2 regions of the Solibacillus sp. FSL K6-1523 genome follow, and region 1 is predicted to be linked to the other one. Evidence: riboswitches for the same ligand, from Rfam matches in the RefSeq annotation. Region 1 holds a riboswitch; the other holds the start of a gene.
What was found. A riboswitch is a leader RNA that binds a small molecule or an ion and turns the genes downstream of it on or off. The one in region 1 is predicted to bind glycine.
Positions count from the first base shown of each region.

Region 1 (8,376 bases):
TTTCCCAGCAGCTAACATTTCAACAAGAAATGAAATCGAAATTAGTGAAGGTGCTATCCTATCCCGTTTTGTTATTTGTATTTTTAATGGGATTATTTCTCGCCTTCCGGACATTTTTTTTACCAAATATCTCAACAATGGTTACATCCAGAGCTCAAAATGATACGTCGACAAGTGTGCAATGGTCTAAATTCTTTTTGCATATGCCTGATTATATCATTGTATTAGTAGCAATTTTATTAAGTGTGGTAGCCGCTTTTATTTTTTATATTAAACGAAAACGTGTGGATCTTCAGTTATCTCTCCTCTTTAAAATCCCTTTGCTTGGCCACTTTTGGAAATTATTATTAACCCGGCATTTTTCAAGAGTATTAGGAAATTTACTACTTGCAGGCTTTTCCTTACAGCATGCGCTCGGCCATTTAAAAAAACAGGAACACCAAATTCAAATAGCTTATGTCGCGCAAGTACTACAAGAAAAAGTGGTTTTAGGAGATACATTAGCGGAAGCAGTTCAAATCGATGGCTACTTTTATCCAAAGTTTGAGCATTTTATCGCACACGGGGAATCGAGTGGCATGCTTGGGCGTGAATTGATTTTATATTGTGAGCTATTAGATACTCGTTTACAGGTGACAATCCGCTTTTTGATGACAATGATTCAGCCACTATTATTTATGATTATTGCAGCCTGTGTAATTGCTGCGTATTTGAGCATATTGCTTCCGATGTATGACGTATTAGATTTTATTTGAGAGGGGAAAAAACATGAAAAATGAACGTGGTTTTACTTTGGTGGAAATGCTAGTTGTTCTTTTAATTATCTCGATTTTAATTCTAATTACGATACCCAATGTATCCAAACATTTCGCATCTATTGATGAAAAGGGGTGTGATGCCTACGTTGTGATGATACAAGGACAAGTCGAGGCCTATAAGTTGGAAAATAAAAGCTTTCCAACGTCGATGGATGATTTAGTGACGGCAGGCTATGTGCCAGAAACGAATAAAGAATGTCCAAATGGGGAGCAAGTAACGATTGACGCAGAGGGGAAGGTTGAATCAGCCGCACAAGTGAGTGGAGATTAAACGATACCTTCGCAACGAACGTGGTTTTACTTTATTGGAAATGTTAATCGTACTAGCCATTATGGTAATTTTATGTTCATCCATATTTTATTTTTCAAATAGTAAACTTAATCGGCTCACCGTATTAAAAACGATGGACGAAGTGGAATTATTAATTCGCATGGCACAAATGACAGCGATTGAAGAACAAAAGGCTATCGTAATGGATGTGTATGATAATACAAAATTAGTTATTAGGTATTATGTAGGCGCGGAAGTGATTGATACGATGCAACTTCCAGAAGGGATGGAATTCCATGTATCCACACCGAATCCGAGGTTACATTTTCGAGTCAATGGCAATTTGCAATCGTTCGGAAGCATGGCTTTTTATTATGAGGAGGAAATGTATGGCTACAAAATTAACATAGGGAAAGGAAGGTTAACAAGGGATGACTGAACAAGGCTTTTCGTTTGTCGAGGCATTGTTAGCTGTTGTGATTTTATTTTTTCTAAGTGCGAGCCTCGTTCCGCTAACTTTCCATATGAAACAGCAGTTGGAGGGACAAAAACGGCAAACACATGCGGCTGAAGTGGCTTTCAATGGCGCATTACTGCAGCAAAGATATGGCGAATGGAGTGGCGTGCAAGAGATTGAAGGTATTTCATACTTTTGGAATTTTGATTTAGGTTCAGTTTGTGTCAAGTATGATGCCGATTTAGAGGAATATGAACTATGCGTGTAAAGAATGGGTATTTGCGAAATGAACAGGGCTTTACATTTTTGGAAAGTATTTTTCAACTCATGATTTTTATTTTATTTGCCAATATAAGCTTACTCTTAATTTTTTGGTTTCGAGATATTATTAACCTGGACAAAATGAAGGATGAAGTCAATTGGGAGTTATTTATTTATGATTTAAATCAGTACAATGCACGTTCGGTAACCGGGATGCTGAATTCTAGCTCTAGTTTACAAATGGAGTTACTTGATGCGGAAGATGGGAAGTATTTTGTTTTTGATCGTTCTGAATTGCATATTCGTAAACGCTCCAATTTAGGTGGGAATGAAATCCTCTTACCTTATGTGGGATCGTGGAATTTACTAGTCGATAATAATGAAATATTAGTGAAAGTTGTGATGCGTGATGGGACGAGGAGGGAAAGGCGTATGGTTTTGCCAGTTGCTAAAGAATGAACGGGGAATTATTTTTCCATGTGCAATTATTTTATTATTTATTGTGACAGGGGCTGTATTACTATATACAAATGCCTATTTTGCACAATTAAAAACATATAATTCATTGGAATCTATTTACGTTCGTGCTACGATAAATATACTAAGTACTTTGAATGAATAATGAATTGAAGTAGCACGTTTATAGAAGAAGGTGATTTGCATGCGAAAAATATATTTAGTTGGCTTTATGGGATGTGGAAAAAGTGCGATCGGAAGGCGCTTAAGTTATTATCTTAAAATGCCTTACTATGATATGGACCATGAAATTGTAAGGCAACAAGGGATGACAATACCCGAGATATTTGAAAAATATGGAGAATCGCGCTTTCGAGAGATTGAAACTGAGTTTTTACGCTCTTTCCGAGATGAAGCTTGCATTATTGCGACAGGCGGTGGCGTTGCGATTCGTGAAGAAAATCGTAGAATTATGCGACGGACAGGCTTGGTATTTTTCTTAGATGCACTTTTTGATGATATTTATATGCGTATTCGAAATGATAAAAATCGTCCAATCGTTCAAACATCCACAGAGCAAGAATTGAAAGAACTGTATTTGTACAGAAGGAAAATTTACCGGGAAGCAGGTCATATTCAAGTATTGACAGCCAATCGTTCGTTAAGGCAAATAGTTGAGTATATAGGCTTTCAAGTGAATCGCCTAAAGTCGAACAATTGATGTGGAATTGTTGTTTAGGTTCGTGTTTTATCTATTATTAAAAAAAGATTGCGTTCTCATTACATTCAATGTTAGGATATGGCTAAGAGTTATCTTAATTGACTTGATTCAACCGGGGTTCAAACCTCGGTTGAATCAAGTCAAGCCCCGGCGGATGTCACAGATTTTTAAGAGAAGAAGGAAGTCAGCCTAAAAACGTCACATCGTGTGACAACTGCTGACTGACCCACGTCCTGTGGGCCCTCGAAAAATCTGGACGCAATTACGCCGAGGCATAATTGATATAGATTAACTTAGCTATATAGTAATGCGGATGAAGATACGGGGAGAGAACGTGAAGTCACGTCGCCGAAGGAGCAAATAGAGGGTCTATGAATCTCTCAGGCAAAAAGACTCGTATTGGACGCAACTCTGGAGAGAGCTGTGATGTTGTACTATTACAGCCACCAAAGGGGAAAGCCTAAAATGTGAAGGGAATTTCAATTTTAGGTGTAACTTTCAGGTGCAAGGACAGAGAATCTCATTAAAAGGGATTCGTCTGTCTATTTTTTTGCCCTTTTATGGTTTTAAGCTTCTTTATTCCTATAAAAGGACAAAATCAAAGCGAACCATGCAACTAAAAGTGATTACATAATTTAAGGAGGACTATACATGATAAATGAATTAAAACGAACACCGCTTTTTGATGAATATGCAAAATACGGTGGGAAAACAATTGATTTTGGTGGTTGGGATTTACCGGTACAATTCTCTTCAATTAAGGAAGAACACGATGCAGTTCGTAACCGTGCAGGCCTATTTGATGTTTCACATATGGGTGAAATTTTCGTGGAAGGTCCGGATGCTTTACCATACTTACAAAAATTACTATCAAATGACATTTCTAAAATTGCGATTGGCGGCGCACAATATAGCGCATTATGCTATGAAAACGGCGGTGTAGTCGACGATTTATTAACATATCGTTTAGAAGAAAACCGTTATTTACTATGTGTGAATGCATCTAATACAGATAAAGACTTCGCTTGGATGAACGAACATTTAGAAGGCGATGTGACAATTACAAATGCCTCGGATGAATTTGCTCAAATTGCCCTACAAGGACCGCTTTCCGAAGAAGTATTACAAACGTTAACAGATACAGACTTAACGACTATTAAGTACTTCAAATTCCAAGATAATGTGAATGTCGCGGGTCATTCTGTAATAGTTTCACGCAGTGGGTACACAGGTGAGGACGGTTTCGAAATTTACGGAGCTCCAGCTGCGATTGTTGATTTATGGAATAAAATTTTAGATGCTGGTAAAGAGCAAGGTGTTATTGCGGCTGGTTTAGGTGCACGTGATACGTTACGTTTTGAAGCTTGCTTACCATTATATGGTCAAGAACTTTCACAAGACATTACGCCATTAGAAGCTGGAATTGGCTTTGCCGTAAAACTTCAAAAAGAAACGAAATTCATCGGACAAGAAGCGTTAATCGCTCAAAAAGAAGCGGGTTTAACACGTAAATCTGTTGGCATTGAGATGATTGATAAAGGCATTCCACGTCACGGCTATAAAGTATTTAAAGATGGTCAAGAAATCGGTGAAGTAACAACGGGTACACAATCACCAATGACTAAACGCAATATTGGAATGGCTTTAATTGACGCAACATTTGCAGAAGTTGGAATAGAATTGGAAATCGAAATTCGCAATAAATTCGCAAAAGCGGTTATTGTTGAAAAACCATTTTATAAACGCATTAAATAAAATTCGAAAAGAGGGTTACGTATGAAACATCGTTATTTACCAATGACGGAACAAGACAAGCAAGAAATGTTAGAGCGTATTGGAGTTTCTAGTGTGGATGAGCTATTTGAGGACATACCTGAACAAGTACGCTTTAAAGGTTTATATAATATTAAAGCAGCGAAATCAGAAGCGGCCTTATCGAAAGAATTGGCACAACTAGCAGCGAAAAATAAAGATACAGCAACGAACGTATCGTTTTTAGGCGCGGGTGTTTACAATCACTATAAACCAGTTATCGTAGACCACGTTATTTCACGTTCAGAGTTTTATACAGCATACACACCATACCAACCTGAAATTTCTCAAGGGGAATTACAAGCAATCTTTGAATACCAAACGATGATTGCTGAACTTACGGGCATGGATTTAGCGAACTCTTCTATGTATGATGGCGGTACATCACTAGCTGAAGCAGGTATGTTAGCAGCAGGTCATACACGTCGTAAAAAATTATTCGTATCGGGTGCAGTACATCCAGAATATCAAGATGTTGTTGCTACTTATGCATATGGTCAATCAATCGAAGTTGTTACGATTCCAACGAAAGATGGCGTAACAGACGTTGAAGCATTAAAAGAATTAATAGATGATCAAACAGCAGGTGTCATCGTTCAATATCCAAATTTCTTCGGTCAAGTAGAAAATTTACAAGCAATGGCGGATATTGCGCATGATGCAAAAGGATTATTCATCGTTTCAGCAAACCCATTAGCACTTGGCGTATTAACACCTCCAGGTAAATTAGGTGCGGACATTACAGTTGGTGATGCACAAGTATTTGGTATTGCAGAAGGTTACGGTGGTCCTCACTGTGGTTATTTCGCAGTAACAACGAAATTAATGCGTAAAGTACCAGGTCGTTTAGTTGGTGAAACAGTTGACCAAGATGGCCGTCGTGGTTACGTATTAACATTACAAGCACGTGAACAGCATATCCGTCGTGATAAAGCGACTTCTAACATCTGTTCAAACCAAGCATTACTTGCACTTGCAGCATCAGTTGCAATGACAGCACTTGGCAAACAAGGTATGCAAGAAATGGCGAAGCAAAACATCGTGAAGACGCGCTATGCGAAAAATGCTTTCGAAGCAGCTGGATTTACAGTGCTTTATCAAGGTGCGCACTTCAATGAAATCGTAGTAAAAACGAATAAATCAGTAACTGAAATTAATAAAGCTTTAATTGAAAAAGGCATTATCGGTGGATTTGACTTAGGTCGTGTTTACCCAGAATTAGAAAATCACGCATTAATCGCAGTAACAGAAATTCGCACAAAAGAAGAAATTGATGCGCTTGTTGCGGAAATGGGGGCTCACAATGCATAACGAAAACCAATCACTCATTTTTGAAATTACGAAAGAAGGTCGCGTAGGCTATAACTTAGAGCCATTAGACGTACCAGATTTCGACCTGACAGATTTATTACCAGCTGAGCTTGTTCGTGAGGAAGCAGCAGATCTTCCAGAAGTATCTGAGCTTGATATTATGCGTCACTATACAGCATTATCTCGTCGTAACCACGGCGTAGATTCAGGATTCTACCCACTTGGTTCTTGTACAATGAAGTACAATCCAAAAATTAATGAATCAGTTGCACGTTTTTCTGGTTTTGCTAACGTTCACCCATTACAAGATGAGTCAACGGTGCAAGGTGCAATGGAATTATTATATGATTTACAAACTTCATTAGAAGAAATTACAGGTATGGATGAAGTAACATTACAACCAGCTGCAGGTGCACATGGTGAGTGGACAGCATTAATGATGATCCGCGCTTTCCATGAAGCAAACGGAGAAGGGCACCGTAATAAAGTCATCGTTCCTGACTCAGCACACGGTACAAACCCAGCTTCTGCAACAGTAGCAGGATTTGAAACAATTACAATCAAATCAGGTGAAGACGGCTTGGTTGACCTTGAAGATTTACGTCGTGTTGTTGGTCCAGATACAGCGGCACTAATGTTAACAAACCCGAATACACTTGGTCTATTTGAAGAAAATATTTTAGATATGGCGGCGATTATTCATGAAGTAGGCGGTAAAGTGTACTATGATGGTGCAAACTTAAACGCGGTTATGAGTAAAGCACGTCCTGGCGATATGGGCTTTGACTGCGTACACTTAAACTTACACAAAACATTTACAGGTCCACACGGTGGCGGTGGTCCAGGTTCAGGTCCAGTAGGGGTAAAGGCAGACTTAATTCCATACTTACCAAAGCCAGTATTAGTGAAAAAAGAAGATGGTACGTTCCACTTCGATTACAACCGTCCACAATCAATCGGACGTGTAAAACCATACTACGGTAACTTCGGTATTAACGTTCGTGCCTATACGTATATCCGTACAATGGGTCCAGACGGCTTAAAAGCAGTAACAGAATATGCCGTATTAAATGCAAACTACATGATGCGTCGCTTACAAGAGCATTTCGATTTACCTTTTGATCGTCATTGTAAACATGAGTTTGTATTATCAGGTCGTCGTCAAAAGAAATTAGGTGTACGTACACTTGATATCGCAAAACGCCTGTTAGACTTTGGCTACCATCCACCAACAACGTACTTCCCATTAAATGTGGAAGAGGCGTTAATGATCGAGCCAACTGAAACAGAATCAAAAGAAACATTAGATGCATTCTGTGACACAATGATTCAAATCGCTAAAGAAACGATGGAAAACCCTTCAATCGTTCAAGAAGCACCACATACAACAGTTATTAATCGTTTAGACGAAACGCGTGCAGCACGTACGCCGATTTTACGTTATACGAAAGAAGTTTAACTGCTAAATATTACAATAGCCTATCAAATCCTCGTGATTTTGATAGGCTGTTGTTTTTTTGTGGATAGCTAGGAGGGGCTTGGTTCGGAATTTGGATAATAGCCAATTCATGTCCTTTAATAGCCAAATTTACTTTGATTATAGCCAAAATTCGGGTGTTAATAGACAAAAAACATCGGATAATAGCCAAAAAAGGGCAGTCAAATAGGTTTTTTATCTCGGCGATACGCAATAGCTTGTTTTATGAACTTTTGCTCATCTTCGGTAAAAGGACTAGGGAATGCCAATGATTGTGCTGATGGTAAATTTTCTTTAATCGAATTTAATTTTCCCTTTGCCGTTTCATCCATTAATTTTAGTAATAATTCGATTGTTTCTTGAGCTTCTTTTGAGGAAGGATTGGCGTTAGTAGAAACTAACCGTTTAATTTTAGTCAGTATGTTATTCCACTTTTTATCTAAATCGATTTCCTCTTGTTTAGTAATTTCCAATAATGAATCAGTAATATCCTTAGAAAAATGCTCTTGAAGCCATCTTTCATTATCTTCTTTAAATATTAACTTTTGTAGCATTGAGCAAAACACATTTACATTAATGATTTCCTCATTTTCTGTTATATTAATGAGGTGATTTAAATTAGTTACAATTTGGTTAATCTCAAGTTTTTTCGCTTCAAATAAATCCTTTTGAAAAGTTAAAGATTTAATAAAAACTTCACTTTCAACATTAGGTTCTTCTAATATATCTTTAATCTCTTTGAGTGGGAAACCTATAAACTTTAAAGCTTTAATTTTTTGTAATAAAGTTAAA
Region 1 covers NZ_JBBOSU010000001.1:2,812,932-2,821,307, reverse strand. Annotated here, with positions in the region: gene comGB (competence type IV pilus assembly protein ComGB) at 1-755, shown strand, start outside; gene comGC (competence type IV pilus major pilin ComGC) at 769-1,089, shown strand; gene comGD (competence type IV pilus minor pilin ComGD) at 1,079-1,528, shown strand; gene MHI10_RS13575 (type II secretion system protein) at 1,521-1,814, shown strand; gene comGF (competence type IV pilus minor pilin ComGF) at 1,805-2,266, shown strand; gene MHI10_RS13565 (shikimate kinase) at 2,469-2,984, shown strand; glycine riboswitch at 3,298-3,390, shown strand; glycine riboswitch at 3,394-3,500, shown strand; gene gcvT (glycine cleavage system aminomethyltransferase GcvT) at 3,636-4,739, shown strand; gene gcvPA (aminomethyl-transferring glycine dehydrogenase subunit GcvPA) at 4,761-6,107, shown strand; gene gcvPB (aminomethyl-transferring glycine dehydrogenase subunit GcvPB) at 6,100-7,566, shown strand; gene MHI10_RS13545 (MerR family transcriptional regulator) at 7,767-8,376, opposite strand, start outside.

Region 2 (8,376 bases), 960 kb from region 1:
GGTAAATAGTTTCCAAGCAATATCAAAAATCGCATCCGCATTTTGAAGCGCATTTCGAACCGATTTGCTCCGTGTTTGATTTTTCCATTCAAAATTACGAATTTGAATACTGACCGTTGTACCAACTAAATATTTCGCCTTTAAACGCTCTGCTACACTGCGACTTAATTTTTCAAACGTCTCTTTCAAAATGTAATATTCGGTTTCATCCCTTGGTAATGTCGTGGAATTGCCCACACTTTTCGTATCATAAATCGAATTGGGATCGACATTTCGCTCGTCTATCCCGTTCGCTCTATTTTTTAAGCGCACCCCATTCTTCCCTAATTTGTTTTGAAGCATCCGTTCATCCGCATTTGCCAAATCGCCTATTGTCAAAATCCCAAATGTTGCTAATTTTTTAGCAGTACTTTCCCCAATACCATGCATTTCAATCACTTTTTGCGGCCATAACAATTGTTGGATTTCACGCTTCCGCAGTACGGTAATTCCGAGTGGCTTTTTCATGTCCGATGCGGTTTTCGCTAAAAACTTATTCGGTGCAATGCCAATCGAACAAGGTAAATCTAGTTCAGTTATTATGCGTTGCTGGATTTCCTCAGCAATTTTCACAGGATGCTGTGTTTTCGAACGTTCGGTAACATCTAAGTAACCTTCATCAATCGAAACAGGTTCAACTAAATCTGTATAGCTTCGTAAAATCGTAAATATTGCCGCACTTGCGACCCGGTACTTAGCAAAATCGGGTGGTAATAATAGCAACTGTGGACATTTTCTCATTGCTTCTCCAACCGTCATTGTTGTATAAATCCCATGCGCCCTTGCCTCATATGAGCTCGTTACAATAATCCCTCGACGCTCTTTCACATTCCCTGCAATCGCAATCGGTTTTCCTTTTAAGCTCGGATCATGTGCTTGTTCAACAGACGCATAAAAACTATTCATATCCACATGAAAAATAACCCTTCCCGCCACTATTCCCACCGCCTTTTCCTCTATTTTAATATGAATTATAACTGGAATCAAAAAAATCCGAACTTCAGTCAGTGAAGTTCGGACTACTTGTTATTTTCTTTTCATTCGATAAAGCACGAATAGCAAAATAAACCAAAGCGGTGTGAGCATTAACGCTGTTCGAGTCGCTTCTGAAATCGCCATAATGACAAGTAAAAATGCGAAGAAAGCTAATACTAAATAGTTAATAAACGGTGTTAATGGTGCTTTAAAAGTAGAAGTTGCATGCAATTCTGGGTGACGTTTTTTATAAAGAATATGCGAAATTAAAATGATGCTCCATACCCAAATAAAACAAATCGCACTAATCGTCGTGACAATTCCAAAAGCATCCTCTGGCATGAAATAACTTAATAACGCTCCAATTGACACGACAACTGCTGAAAAAATTAAACCGTTTTGTGGCACACTTCTTTTATTTAAAGTACCGAATTTTTTTGAAGCTTGATTGTTCGAGCCAAGACTAAACAACATACGGCTCGTTGAAAATAAACCACTATTTCCGGCAGATGCTGCGGATGTTAATACAACAAAGTTAATTAATCCCGCTGCCACTGGAATGCCGACTAATGCAAACACTTGCACAAATGGCGAGCTTTCCGCACTTAATGTATTCCATGGATTGATCGTTAAAATGATGAATAACGCACCAACGTAAAATAATAAAATACGCAGTGGAATTTTATTAATCGCAGAAGGAATATTTTTTTGCGGATTCGCTGTTTCCGCTGCCGAAACACCGACTAATTCTACCCCAACGAAGGCAAATACGACCATTTGGAAGGCCATTAAGAAGCCAAATGCGCCATTCGGGAATAATCCACCATGTTCCCACAAATTCGATACGGCTACTTGACCTGTGTTTGTTTCAAATCCAATAATTAATAAAATAACGCCAATTACGATTAATGCTACAATCGTAATAATTTTAATGAGCGCAAACCAAAACTCTAACTCTCCGAAAAGTTTTACCGTTAATAAATTTAAACCTAGTAATACGACTAAACAAGCAATTGCTGGCACCCATTGCGGGATGTCAAACCAATACTGTGTGTACATGCCGACCGCAATAATGTCGGCCATTGCAGTCATGATCCAGCAAAACCAATACGTCCATCCTGTCACATAGCCTGCCCAATCCCCTATGTATTCTGTCGCAAATTCAGTGAAGGATTGATAGCCGCCTTTTGATAGTAATAATTCTCCTAATGCACGCATAACGAAAAATAGTGCAATGCCGACAATTAAATACGCCAAAATAATAGATGGCCCTGCTAATGCAATCGCTTTACCCGAGCCTAAAAATAACCCTGTCCCAATCGTTCCACCAATTGCGATCAATTGAACATGTCGATTTTTTAGTTCTCGTTTTAACTGTTGTTGTGCCAAGATGTTTTCCTCCGATATCATTATTTTGCTCCATATTTTTCGTATGGATCGAAATAATAGCGATGAGGTTCGCGGTGAATCATTTTTCCTGAAAAAAAGAGACTGATCCCTAAAATGGAATCAGTCTCTATAACTTAAGAATAAAAAATAACAACGTTTTTAAACACAAAAAAACGTCTACTATTATTACCCTTCTGTCCTTTTGCCTGAGATTGTGAACCCTTCGGCGACGCAATTGATGCGCTCTCTCCAGAAACTGCTCCCGTTTGTAGTTTTATCCACAACGATCTACGCAATGATACTTTATGCATTTGTATGCCTATTTGGTGTTGAAAATTTCCAACATCTAATAACTCGCGTCCAACACTATTATTGTACTATATCATATACTACCAACTAATTTATTGTATTACAATAGGAATTTTCAATAAGTACTAGTGATGGGTGTATTCAATAGCATATTTCTTACATTTTTATTAAATTCTATTCATAAGGAAGAGAATTATCGAATAAGAAATCCTTTCTAAATTTTATTATGCAGGGAAATAACCGGTAAATTATACCGGCACCTAATCCAATTTTTTAAAAAAGAGCTTGAAAAACATTTTATATCGTATTACCTTTTCTAGGAAGGGAGGAATAAAATATGCAATTAACTATTGAAGAATTACCTGAATCAAGGATTGCTTATTTCCGTAACGTTGGAGCGTACGGTGAAAAGCAAAATAAAGAATTAATGGAGTCATTTAAAAGATGGGCACAGTTGAATGGGTTATTTGAGAATTCTATAATTTTAGGTATCCCACAAGATAACCCAGAGGTGACCCCTAAAGCAGAATGTCGTTATGATGTTTGCGTTGTAATAGATAAAGTTTTTCAAGTGGAAGAACCTGCTCAAGTTGGTACTTTTGCTGGCGGGAAATATGCTATTTTCTTGCTTGACCATACAAAAGAGGCAGTTAGCGAATTTTGGGGCACTATCTTTTCTGAAATAGATAAAAATAATTTAGCCGTCAGAGAACAACCCATTATTGAAAGATATACTTCTACAATGATCGCTAACCATTTGTGTGAAATATTAGTCCCTGTACAGTAAAAAAATGGAAAAGGGCTGGTTGTACGCCCTTTTCCACTTTGATTTCCCTTATAAAAGCTCAGCCAAGAAACGTTTTTTCATTTCCGGCCATTCTTCAATTGTAATACTGTACATTACAGTATGGCGAATCGTGCCTTCTTTTCGAATCATATGGTTGCGTAAAATGCCCTCTTTTACGGCACCTAGACGCTCGATCGCTTTTTGCGAGCGGATATTTTCATGACCTGTTTTAATTTGAATGCGATTTAAACCAAGTTCTTCAAAACCATGTTGCAATAATAAAAATTTGCAGTTTGTATTTATGTTTGAACGCCAATATGCAGGTGTGAGCCAAGTAGAGCCGATTTCGAGGCATTTATGTGCCATTGAAATATCCATAAAAGTAGTCGAACCAATTACTTCATTTGTTTGTGCATCAATAATGACGAATTGAAAATCGGTTTTCGCTTCTCGCTTTTTTATACCGTCTTCTACATATTGAACAACACTTTCCAGGTCAAATAATGTTACCGACAAATGCTCCCAAATTTCAGGAAACTGCGCTGTTTTATATATTCCGTCAATATGCTCAGTGTTAATTGGTACTAATTTCACAACTTCATTTTCTAAGACTTTCATCTACTTTTCCCCACCTTTAACGTTTAGTTTTAAAACTCCCATTCAAACATGTAACTTTATTTCTTCCACTACTTCTTCCATTGTTGTAACAATTTTACCGTTTCGCTTAATGAGTCCCACAACGAATAAATTGCGGTAAATAAATTGATTTTCTGTGCCGTCTTCAATTAACGCTTCAATTTTTTTCGTATTTGTACGTCCCATTTGGCGCACATCTGAAAACAGCGCAATAATTGGTCGATTTAATGCAGAAAATGCACCGATTTCTGCTGCTACACCTGAGTCAATTTCAATGCCATCAATAACAGCAATTAATACATCACTTACTTGCAAGCTTGCTAAATCCGCCTCTGCAATCGCTAAACTATTGGCATAACTATTTTTATCATTAATCGCCGCATTTTCTTGTGGCACATACAATTCAATCGTTGGCACAGCTTCACGTATTTTCGCTGCCAACACCTCATTGACGTAACGATCTCCTATTGAAAATAAACCATTTGCTAAATATGCTTTCATTTTTATTACTCCATTTCAATTATTTAATTTTTGAACTAACAATTATTTTCCATATCATGACGGCAAACAACGCGACAAGTATGAGTGCAAATGAAATGCCTAGTGAAGTATCGTCACCTAAAGAAATGCTGATACTTTCATAAACAAGTAAGGCAAATAACAGATTTACAATGTTTTTCATATAGTTTAACATTTGCCGACTATTTAAGTAAAAGGCGTGGACATTCGCATCACATAGCCTTTCCGGGTAATTATGGACATGTGGATACCGTTCAATAAGCTCCATGAAAAACGTTACCACAATCGCGATAACTGGCAAAATGAGAAGTTCATATTTTGACCCCCAGCGATCCACTTCTCCAACTGCATTGAAATGTGCAGGTACTTCCGCTGGTAATGAAAACCATTTCAATAGCAAGTAAACAATCATTGCAACAAGTGATACGTACCCAATGACGTTCGCTGCACGTTCTGAAGTTGATTTCTCGATTTGTAAAACTGGTCGATAATATGTATTCATTAACACCATCCTTCCCAAATATACGAGTCGCGGTGCTATAAAGTTCCAATTATTTGGTTAACTATTCAACTTGAAAAAACGCACATCATTTTTCGATATGCGTTTTTTTGCCTAGCCCTTTTATATTGAAGTTTCTTCTGTTTCATTTTCAAGCATTTTGTGTAAGTATTGAACAATTTCACGAATACCTTCTAGTGAATTGACTAAAATATTGGGATCAATGCAAGAAATCATGCGGTCTTCTAAATTCGCAACCGCTGTAAAATATTTCGTTTTCTCATAATTCACCAATCCCATTTGCTTAATCAGTTCTGGCGCAATATTTAAAATTTCTCTCGCATCTGAAACATATAAACCATAATTCACAAGCTCGGTATTTAAAATGATGACACGGGCAATATCTCCCGACGTCGAACGATTGTATAAAATTCGTTGTAAATCAATTACTGGAATTAGCTCTCCGCGATTTCTCGAGAAGCCTAATAAATAGCTCGGTAAATGCGGAATCGGTGTAACACGCTCCAACTTTTCAATCGACACAACTTGCTCAATTGGCACTGCATATTCTTCGTTTCCACATGCAAACACGACCGCTTGTTCAAAATTCATGTTGCCACCTCCTACTTTGTTGTTTGTTTCACAACTTCCACTAATAAATCAGCTAATTTTTCTAACTCTTCAACTGGCATTCTTTCATTTGTCGTATGAATTTCCTCATAGCCTACTGATAAATTAACAGTTGGAATACCGAACCCCGCGATTACATTGGCATCGCTACCGCCACCAGAAATACCTAGTAATGGCGTACGGTCTACTGCTTCAACCGCAGCCATCGCAATTTGAACGACTTTATCTTGTTCCGTCACGCGGAAACCTGGGTACATTAATTTTACTTCAACCTCGGCACGACCGCCATTTTCCTGTGCAATTCGCTCAAATGTTTCTTTCATATGAGCCGTTTGCACGTTTAATTTGGCTTCGTCGATTGAACGCGCTTCAGCAAGGATATTCACTTCATCACAAACGATATTTGTCGCTTGTCCACCTTCAAAACGCCCAATATTTGCAGTCGTTTCTTCATCTAAACGCCCTAATTTCATTTGCGCAACTGCTTTGGCAGCAAGTGTAATCGCAGAAATCCCTTTTTCTGGTGCAACACCAGCGTGAGCCGTTTTACCGATTATTTTTGCCATTACTTTTGCTTGGAATGGTGCCGCTACAACGATACCGCCCACTTTTCCATCACTATCAACGGCGAAACCATATTTTGCATTAATCAGTGTTGGGTCCAATTCTTTTGCACCAACTAAGCCACTTTCTTCACCAGCAGTAATAATGAATTGAATCGTCCCATGTGCAATATTTTGTTCTTTTAAACGACGTGCCATTTCAAATAAAGCCGCCACCCCTGCTTTATCATCTGCACCTAAAATCGTCGTGCCATCCGAATAAATATAGCCATCTTCACGAATTTCAGGCTTAATCCCTTTGCCCGGCACGACCGTATCCATATGTACTGTAAAGTAAATCGGATCAATTGCCTGATCACCATGCAATGTTGCAATAATATTTCCTGCACCATGACCTGTGCGCGTATGTGAATCATCTTGGAAAACGTCAAAGCCCATTTCAGTCAGCTTTTCTACTAATACAGGTGCAATAATTTCCTCATGTTTTGTTTCAGAATCAATTTGTACTAATTCTAAAAATTCATTAACTAAACGACTATTCATCTCGAAACACTCCCCTTTATTAAAACTAGCTATCCCTTATTTTACGCCGCTATTTTTGAAAAAACAATGCTTGTTCATCGGATTCGTAAATGGCTTGCTTTTGTGTCAAAATTTCCTGTTGCTTCTCCAATGTAGTATCTAGCTTTATTTGAAGTTGCTGCAATGTATTATTAACATCGTCTTGCACGCGTGAGATTTGATTCATGGATGTAGAAATTTTCGAATGGATTGACCATGCCGAGAAAATATCATCAAAGAAATAGTCTGCAAATTTCACAAAACCATCCGTATCGATATTTAACGTATCATGTTTCATTTGCTGAACATCCAATAATTCATTATGGAAGCGCTGCAACGAAATTTGCGCTTTGTGAATCGCGCTATTAGATTCATCCAACTTGTCATGTTTCAAAGCGGTCGCAATAAACCCACCACCGAAAAATGTGTCCCAAGTTGAATAGGAACTTGCAGTTTTTAATGAATTTGCAGCATCGGCTAAAGCACGTAATGCATTTTTTCCCGCATCATTTGCTTCATGAATTTCAATTAATAATTGCTTTAATAGCAGTTCACTTTCGATTAGCTTCGTTAATTCTTTCGCAACATGTGAGGCATGCTGCATAAGCCAATATTCTCGCTTTCGTTCTAGTTTTTGAAGCTCTTGCGCGACGTAATCCTCATTGACCGCATTTATTTTATGCATAAGATCAACCAAATCATCTTGTAAATCCTCATGCGTTAACTGCGCTTCAATAAATTTCAACTCGCTGACTGCCACGACATCAAGGCGCTGTTCAATCAGCTCATCTTTTTTGCCAGACCATTCACGGAATAAATTAAGTATCGAAGTTTTTTCTAATTTTTGAAGCTCTTTCTTCGCCGCTATTAATTCCGTTTCATAATGCTTTATTTCGCGCTTTGTATTTTGAATTAATCGTTCAAGCGTCGTTTGTTGCTTCTTCCATTTATCGACGTTCAGTAATTGCAATCGGTAATTTTCAGCTTGCTGTTGTAATTGCTGCCATTCCATAAAAAACGCCCCCTTATAATACTAGTGTAATATGATTTGCTAGTGATTGTCTAAGGGGAACTTTGGGAAATTTTGATTCTTCAAACATAATCTGCATGTATAAAAAAATACTCGCTCCAACTACAAGAGCAAGTACCGTTTTATTTCTCCCAAACGCCGTAATGAAATTTAGCTGTTAACCGAATATCTCGTTCAAAATCGTATTGCTCAAAAAAGGCTGATTTATAATGGGCTTTTAATACAACACGTTTTTTCGCAACTCGTTTAGCCTCGCGAATCCACTGTGCATCGAGTGCGATATGGCTCCCCGCATGGCGCAAAGCTTCAAAATTTGTTGATTCTTCTATGATTTCCTCAAACATTGGATCCAAATAAACAACATCAAAGCTATCATCTGGCTGCTGTTGTAAAAAATCCACAGCTTTCGTATGAACAACTTCAATTTGACGCATGCATT
Region 2 covers NZ_JBBOSU010000001.1:1,853,193-1,861,568, reverse strand. Annotated here, with positions in the region: gene MHI10_RS08830 (DNA polymerase IV) at 1-975, opposite strand, end outside; gene MHI10_RS08825 (amino acid permease) at 1,066-2,403, opposite strand; glycine riboswitch at 2,588-2,666, opposite strand; gene MHI10_RS08820 (AraC family transcriptional regulator) at 3,050-3,499, shown strand; gene MHI10_RS08815 (GNAT family N-acetyltransferase) at 3,548-4,117, opposite strand; gene MHI10_RS08810 (nucleoside 2-deoxyribosyltransferase) at 4,160-4,636, opposite strand; gene MHI10_RS08805 (DUF1648 domain-containing protein) at 4,656-5,156, opposite strand; gene MHI10_RS08800 (chemotaxis protein CheW) at 5,277-5,765, opposite strand; gene MHI10_RS08795 (M20/M25/M40 family metallo-hydrolase) at 5,777-6,889, opposite strand; gene MHI10_RS08790 (hypothetical protein) at 6,939-7,919, opposite strand; gene MHI10_RS08785 (class I SAM-dependent methyltransferase) at 8,060-8,376, opposite strand, start outside.
Region 2: linked by a shared signal. The riboswitch ahead of MHI10_RS08825 (amino acid permease) and the one ahead of gcvT (glycine cleavage system aminomethyltransferase GcvT) in region 1 are both predicted to bind glycine.